3 regions of the Polycladomyces zharkentensis genome follow, and region 3 is predicted to be linked to each of the others. Evidence: riboswitches for the same ligand, from Rfam matches in the RefSeq annotation. Region 3 holds a riboswitch; each other region holds the start of a gene.
What was found. A riboswitch is a leader RNA that binds a small molecule or an ion and turns the genes downstream of it on or off. The one in region 3 is predicted to bind thiamine pyrophosphate.
Positions count from the first base shown of each region.

Region 1: linked by a shared signal. The riboswitch ahead of thiC (phosphomethylpyrimidine synthase ThiC) and the one ahead of JQC72_RS03045 (thiamine phosphate synthase) in region 3 are both predicted to bind thiamine pyrophosphate.
Region 2: linked by a shared signal. The riboswitch ahead of JQC72_RS00320 (ABC transporter substrate-binding protein) and the one ahead of JQC72_RS03045 (thiamine phosphate synthase) in region 3 are both predicted to bind thiamine pyrophosphate.

Region 1 is NZ_JAFHAP010000013.1:94,059-96,322, forward strand. Features, by position in the region: gene JQC72_RS13770 (MDR family MFS transporter) at 1-517, opposite strand, end outside; gene JQC72_RS13775 (hypothetical protein) at 683-940, shown strand; TPP riboswitch at 992-1,102, shown strand; gene thiC (phosphomethylpyrimidine synthase ThiC) at 1,242-2,264, shown strand, end outside.
Region 2 is NZ_JAFHAP010000001.1:69,882-72,145, reverse strand. Features, by position in the region: gene JQC72_RS00320 (ABC transporter substrate-binding protein) at 1-924, opposite strand, end outside; TPP riboswitch at 1,008-1,116, opposite strand; gene JQC72_RS00315 (zinc-binding dehydrogenase) at 1,425-2,264, opposite strand, start outside.
Region 3 is NZ_JAFHAP010000004.1:243,625-245,888, reverse strand. Features, by position in the region: gene JQC72_RS03065 (spore germination protein) at 1-176, shown strand, start outside; gene JQC72_RS03060 (hypothetical protein) at 296-505, shown strand; gene JQC72_RS03055 (hypothetical protein) at 528-734, shown strand; gene JQC72_RS03050 (hypothetical protein) at 752-976, shown strand; TPP riboswitch at 1,057-1,161, shown strand; gene JQC72_RS03045 (thiamine phosphate synthase) at 1,242-1,907, shown strand; gene thiO (glycine oxidase ThiO) at 1,889-2,264, shown strand, end outside.

The sequences.
Region 1 (2,264 bases), on a different contig from region 3:
GCGGACCGATGACGGCCCCCACGTTGATCGCCAGATAACGGAAGCCAAATACCCGAATTCGCCGTTCCGGAGGAGTGATATCCGCCATCAATGCTTGTGAAGTCGGCTCAAAGAAGGAACGGCACACACCGTTCAGCAGGTTGAGCAACATGAAAAAAAACATTTGTTCGGCGACTGCAAACCCGATATACACCCCTGCCCACAGGAACATGGCCGCAACCATCACCGTGCGCCTGCCGAACTGATCCGATAGATTCCCGCCGACAAAGCCGCAAATCGTACCCGCCAAGGGTCCCAAACCCACCGTCAACCCGGCCAGTACCGGATCCATCTTCGTATGTTGCGCGAGATAAATCGTCAAAAAAGGCAGGCTCATAAACATAGCCGCCCGCGAAAATACCGTTCCTCCCACCAAGAGCCACACCAAGGGATGATATTGTCTCCATGCCCTCCCCCAACACCCCATATCCATCCCTCTTTCTTTCTCATTGAACTTGAACTTCCATCCGCACCACATTTCTCCGCTGCCAAAAATTATACCCGATGAGTTTGAATTCGGGAATCCCTGCTCGATTTCGTTTCAACCGTCTTTTCGATTTTGGGAAAATCATTTTTTCTGTGGCAGGCAATCCCATCATCTGCAAAGAATAGGATATAGGAGCTCATAGAGGGAGTGCTATGGATGTTCGCACCGCTTGTCTTGTGCGTCTATTTTTTGATCGGCTATACTTATTGGCGAAAGATGGAGGACGGAATCAGTAAGTGGATGGCTACCGGGGATGAGGAGACCGAATCCCTTGCCGCAGAGTATCAACAAATTGTCGACTTGGTAGGCGAGAACAAGGCGTATTTTCTCTTTTCGTTTGTCGTGACCGTCTTTTGGCTGCCGTTCGAAATCACCATGCTCTTCAGAAGATGGATACGATTGGAACAAGATTGACTTCCACATTGACCTGACAGGTTTCCTGTGTTAACTTCAAGATAGGCAACTGCATATCAACGGGAGCTTGGAGGAGCCAGGCTGAGAGGGCGGGGAACTCTACCGCCGACCGTTTAACCTGATCTGGGTAATGCCAGCGTAGGGAACTGCATTCGATCCTTTGTTTCGAGGGGAGAGGACTGTACGTTGGCGTATGGTCCTTTTTTCATACCTGTACGCGACGGAATCGGATGCACCTGAACCTGGGGACAGCTTGTGTTGATGTGTGGGTTGCAAAAACCAACATCACAGGAGGTTCATGATGTCGGAAACTTTTACGTTCCCCAACAGCAGAAAGGTGTACATCCAAGGTTCTCGCCCGGACATTCGCGTCCCCATGCGGGAAATCACACTTTCTCCCACGACGGGGCGGAACGGTGAAGAGATACCGAACGAACCGATTCGCGTCTATGACACGAGCGGTCCATACACTGACCCGAATGTGGAAACCGATATTCGCAAAGGGCTTCCTCCCTTGCGTCGTCCCTGGATTTTGGAGCGGGGCGACGTGGAGGAGTATGAAGGCCGGGAAGTGAAACCCGTGGACGACGGCTATCGCTCCAAAGACCCGCTGGAAAACGAGGATTTGAAACGATTGAAACGTCGTCCGCTCCGGGCAAAAAAAGGAAAAATCGTCACACAGCGGCATTATGCCAGGAAAGGCATCATCACCCCCGAGATGGAATTCATCGCGTTGCGGGAAAATGTGGACCCTGAGTTCGTCCGGCAGGAAGTGGCGGCAGGTCGGGCGATCATTCCCGCCAACATCAACCATCCCGAGTCCGAGCCGATGATCATCGGGAAAAATTTTCATGTGAAGGTGAATGCCAACATCGGGAATTCGGCCGTCACTTCTTCGATCGAAGAAGAAGTGGAAAAAATGCGGTGGGCCACCCATTGGGGCGCTGATACGCTGATGGATTTGTCCACCGGGAAAAACATCCATACCACCCGTGAATGGATCATCCGCAACTGCCCGGTCCCGGTCGGAACCGTGCCGATTTATCAAGCGCTGGAAAAGGTGAACGGCAAACCCGAAGATCTCACGTGGGAGGTCTATCGTGACACCCTGATCGAACAGGCGGAACAAGGGGTGGACTACTTCACCATTCACGCCGGGGTGCTGTTGCGTTATATCCCGCTGACCGCCAACCGCGTCACCGGGATCGTCTCCCGCGGAGGATCGATCATGGCGGCTTGGTGTCTCGCCCATCACGAAGAAAACTTCCTGTACACACATTTCCGTGAGATTTGCGAGATTCTGGCCGCGTACGACATCTCCGTC
Region 2 (2,264 bases), on a different contig from region 3:
CTCCTTCATCCAGTTGGCGTATCTGGCCCACACTTCTTGTTTTTGATGGCCCCAAACCGGCGCATCCGCTTGATAACGCGGACTCAGCCATTTTTGGCTTTCCTTTACCAGCTTCGGATCGAGGTCCGGAACCGCTTTGGAAAGAATGGAAGCAGCATCGTCCGGGTGGGCAATGGCATACTGATATCCTTTGCTCACGGCGCGCATAAACGCTTTGACTGTTTGCGGGTCCTGCTTGATCTCTTTTTCACTGGTGATCAACACCGGAGTATAGTAATCCAGATCTTTGGAGTAATCGGTCAGATAAATAACGTTCAGCTTCATGCCGCGAAGTTCGGCTTCAATTCCCGTCCAACCATAATAAATCCATGCAAAATCCACATTACGTTTGACGATCGAGAAGAAATCCGCATTTCCCGTGTTGATGATTTTTACCTTGTTGGGATCGGCATGATCCCCTTTCATCAGCGACGTGATCATTTGTTTTTCAACCGGAGAACCCCAACCGCCATAGGTTTTGCCCTCAAAATCCTTGGGGCGCTTGATGTTTTTGTCTGCGGGTGAAGCGAATCCCGAAGTGTTATGCTGGATGACCGCCGCAATCGAGATGATGGGAATGCCTTGGGTACGTGCTTGGGTGACATTTTCTTGGTAGCTGACGCCAAACTGGGCGCGTCCGGAAGCAACCATCTGTTCAGCGCCGCTCTGTCCCGGCTGAATCATATCCACATCCAGCCCTTCGCGTTGAAAGTAACCTTTTGCTTTCGCCACATAAAGGCCGGTATGATTGGTGTTGGGGGTCCAATCCAGGACGAGCGTCACTTTTTTCAACCCTTTGTCCGATGAACCGGCCCCCGGCGCACTGCAGGCGAAGGCCACGACCAGCAAGAGAGCCAAGCTCACGAGCCATCCGATCCGTTTCATTGATGGATTCCACCTTTCAAAAAGAAATCGATCCATAAAGTAAGCGCCTCCCTGATCCGGAGGCGCTGATATGCACAGAAAGAGAACGATATTCATCATTTCCCTACGCCGGAATTACCCGGATCAGGTTCTTAGGGTCAGTGTATCGGTACACTTTCTCAGCCGGCCATTATCCAGCTCCCCTTGAATATTCGATTGGTTCGGGCTTCATTATACGAAAGGACATCGTTTTTGTCCATAAGAGGGAGGGGATGGAAAGATTAGGAGCTCTCTTTTTCCGTAAAGTGGATCAAGTGAAAACAGCGTTTAAAAACGGCACATCTCTTACAAAGAAGAGGGCCAGAGACGCGCGTTCCGGGCTCTGCGGGGATTTCCATCGACCGTGATCAGGATTCAGAGCCGTTTTTGGTTGGAAATCAGGATCATTGCCGGAAAAAGATTGGATATAAAAGGCCCCCGAAAAGGGGGCGATCCAAACTCGAAATCAACCGTTGGAACGATTACTCGGGAATTTCCAGCAGGATTTTCCCGAACTGATCTCCCGCTTGCATCCGCTTCACTGCTTCGCTCACCTGCTCCAATGGGTACGAACGATCGATCACCGGCCGGATTTCGTGCTTTTTGAAGAAGGACAGCATTTGTTCGAACTCCTCGGCATTCCCCATGGTGCTGCCGAGGATATCCAGTTGCTTCAGGAAGATGAGCGGCATGACCAGGTTGGGGACCGGTCCGCGGGTCGCTCCGAAGGTGACGATGCGTCCGCCCGGCTTGGCAATCCGGATGAGCTGGGAAAAGGTGTCCCCGCCGACGCTGTCCACGCAAAGATCGGCCTGTCCCTCCATCCGCTCTTGCAGTTCCTTCACCCACTTCTCCGAGTTGACATTCACCCCGCCGGATGCTCCCAGCTGAAGTGCTCGTTCGATTTTTTCGTCGCTACGTGAGGAGACAAACACCCGAGCTCCGGCGGCTACAGCGATTTGGAGCAGAAAGGTGGCGACACCGCCGCCGATTCCCGGAATAAAAACCGTCTCGCCCGGCTGAAGCCGCCCGCGGGTGATGAGCGCCCGGTAAGCAGTAAGCGCTGCCAGCGGAAGAGCCGCGGCCTCTTCCCAAGTGAGGTATTCCGGTTTCGGATAGACGTTCTCCGCTGGAACTTTCACCAGCTGCGCATAGGTTCCGTCAGTGGGAACGCCCAAAATGTGAAAATCCGGTCCCTGAACCCGCGGGTTGTCCCCCCAGTTCAAGGTGGGATTGATCACCACTTCACTGCCGACGGCGACGTTGTCCACTCCTTCACCGACGGCGGCCACGATCCCCGCACCATCGGAACCGGGGATTGC
Region 3 (2,264 bases):
CCGTGACGACGACCTCATCCATCACGGTGGGAACGCATTTGACTTATTATCCGTTCAGTTTGCAAAAGAACAACGTGGGAACCTCGACGACCGGTGACCACGCGGTGATCCGCACGGCCAACCCGATCGTCGATCCGGACGTGAACGATCACCCTGTTCTTATTCAACAGGCCTGAGGGCATGTCTGGTCATACCACAAGAGGGCACTTTACCCGGTCCGACCGCGCATCGATTCGGGAAGTGATACACGCGACAGGGGTGAGACACACCCCGGGTCAGACAAGGAGGAAATTCGATGCCCATCTCGATTGGTGGAATCAAGGTGAACACCGTATCGATCAATGCCCACGTGAATACGTCCCCTCTGACGGTGGAATGGGCGCCGTTCAGCTTTATCAAGGAAAACCTTACCCATATTAGTTATGGGGATAACGGATGGTTGGAAGAGTGGGCGGAGATCGCAGACGAGGATTTGAAGGAGTGCTTCTGGGGGAAGCGCAAGTAAGGAACGATAAGGGGGAATGGGCATGCCATTCGTCTTTAAAATCAACAGCGTCTCCAGTACCGGTCAACTGAATGTGGCGCCGGTCAACTTTTTGGTCAATCAGGAGAGCTTTCAGAAAAGCAACTTGGTCAACAGCAACGCGGGTGATTTACCGGTGTCCATCGTATTCGGACCGATATTGGATTCCGATGTGGCGGACACCCCCATTTTTCAGGTCAAAGGGGTTTGAGCTAAGGAGGGAATGCCGTGTTGTCACCCATGGTGATCGGGGCACTGTCCATCAACCAGGTTTCCAGTGTGGGGAAAGTCAATGTTTCCTATGGTTTGAACTTCCTTGTCCACTCCCGAAGTTTCCTGAAAGCGAACGTGAGCAATTTTCATGTCGGCGACGCTTCCGTCCATCGGGTCGTGTCTCCCGTCAATGACCGGGATATCACGGATACGACGGTCATTCAGGTGAAAGTGGTTTGATGTCGTGCAGCGTCACTCGATCGGCGGTTGACGCCGGGTGAACGGGATTGTTAAAATGGAGAAAAATGTGATACGTTTCGTTCCACCACTAGGGGTGCACCATGGGTGCTGAGAAAGGCGCGGAGCCTTAACCCTTTGAACTTGACCTGGGTAATGCCAGCGAAAGGAAGTGGGGGAAGGTTGGTGTTCAGGAAAGGTTTACGTGCATTCAACCGGTATCCCCATGGATACCGGTTTTTTTATGGTCGGAGGAAGTGACATTCCGATGGAAGTCCATGTGATCACGGACCAGCGGCATACCTGGGAGCAAATTTGTCGGGTGGCGAGGCAGGCGGGACCGTATGTCGACCGTTTTCATCTGCGGCTGAAAAACCGGACGGCCCGAGAGATTTGGAGCTGGGGGAAACGTTTGTTGGAAGAGAGATGGCTCACACGCGAACAGCTGGTGGTGAACGACCGGATGGATATTGCCCTTTCCCTGGGATGCCGGGGGGTACATCTCCCGGAAAAGGGATTGCCGCTGTCGGAGGTCAAACCGTTGGCAAGCGGCCTCAGTGTGGGCCGTTCGGTTCATTCGCTTGAAGAAGCACTTCGATCCGAACGGATGGGGGCGGATTACATATTGTTCGGCCACGTGTACAACTCAGCCTCCAAGCCGGGCATTCCCCCGCGGGGTTGTGCTGAATTGGCCCGCATCGTCCGTGCAGTGCGCATTCCGGTAATCGCCGTGGGTGGGATTACGGTTGAAAATATGGTCGAGGTGGCGGAAACGGGATGCGCCGGTATTGCCGTGATTTCGGCGGTGATGGATCATCCCCGGCCGGATGGTCAGGCCCGCAAATTGCGGGAAATCGCCCGGCATTTCCGGAAAACCGACGGGGAAATCCCCGATGCGAAAGGAAGGAGCCAATCGTGCAAACACAGGACGTAATCATCATCGGCGGCGGTGTGATCGGGTGTTCAATCGCCTATTACCTGGCAAAAAAAGGGGCTGACGTCGTGGTCTTGGAGCGGGACCGCGTGGGCGCCCACGCTTCATCCGCGGCGGCAGGAATGCTGGGTGCCCAGGTGGAGATGGCTTTTCCGGGACCCATGATCGAACTTTGCCTGCGCAGCCGGGCGATGTTCCCGGAATTGGCACGTGAATTGTATGGACGAACCGGTTTGGACATTGAGTTGAACACCGAGGGTCTGTTGCGGGTGGCATGGAATCGGACAGAAGCGGAAGAATTGCGCGACCGTGCACATTGGCAACGGGAATTGGGCGGCCGGGCGGAATGGTGGGAGC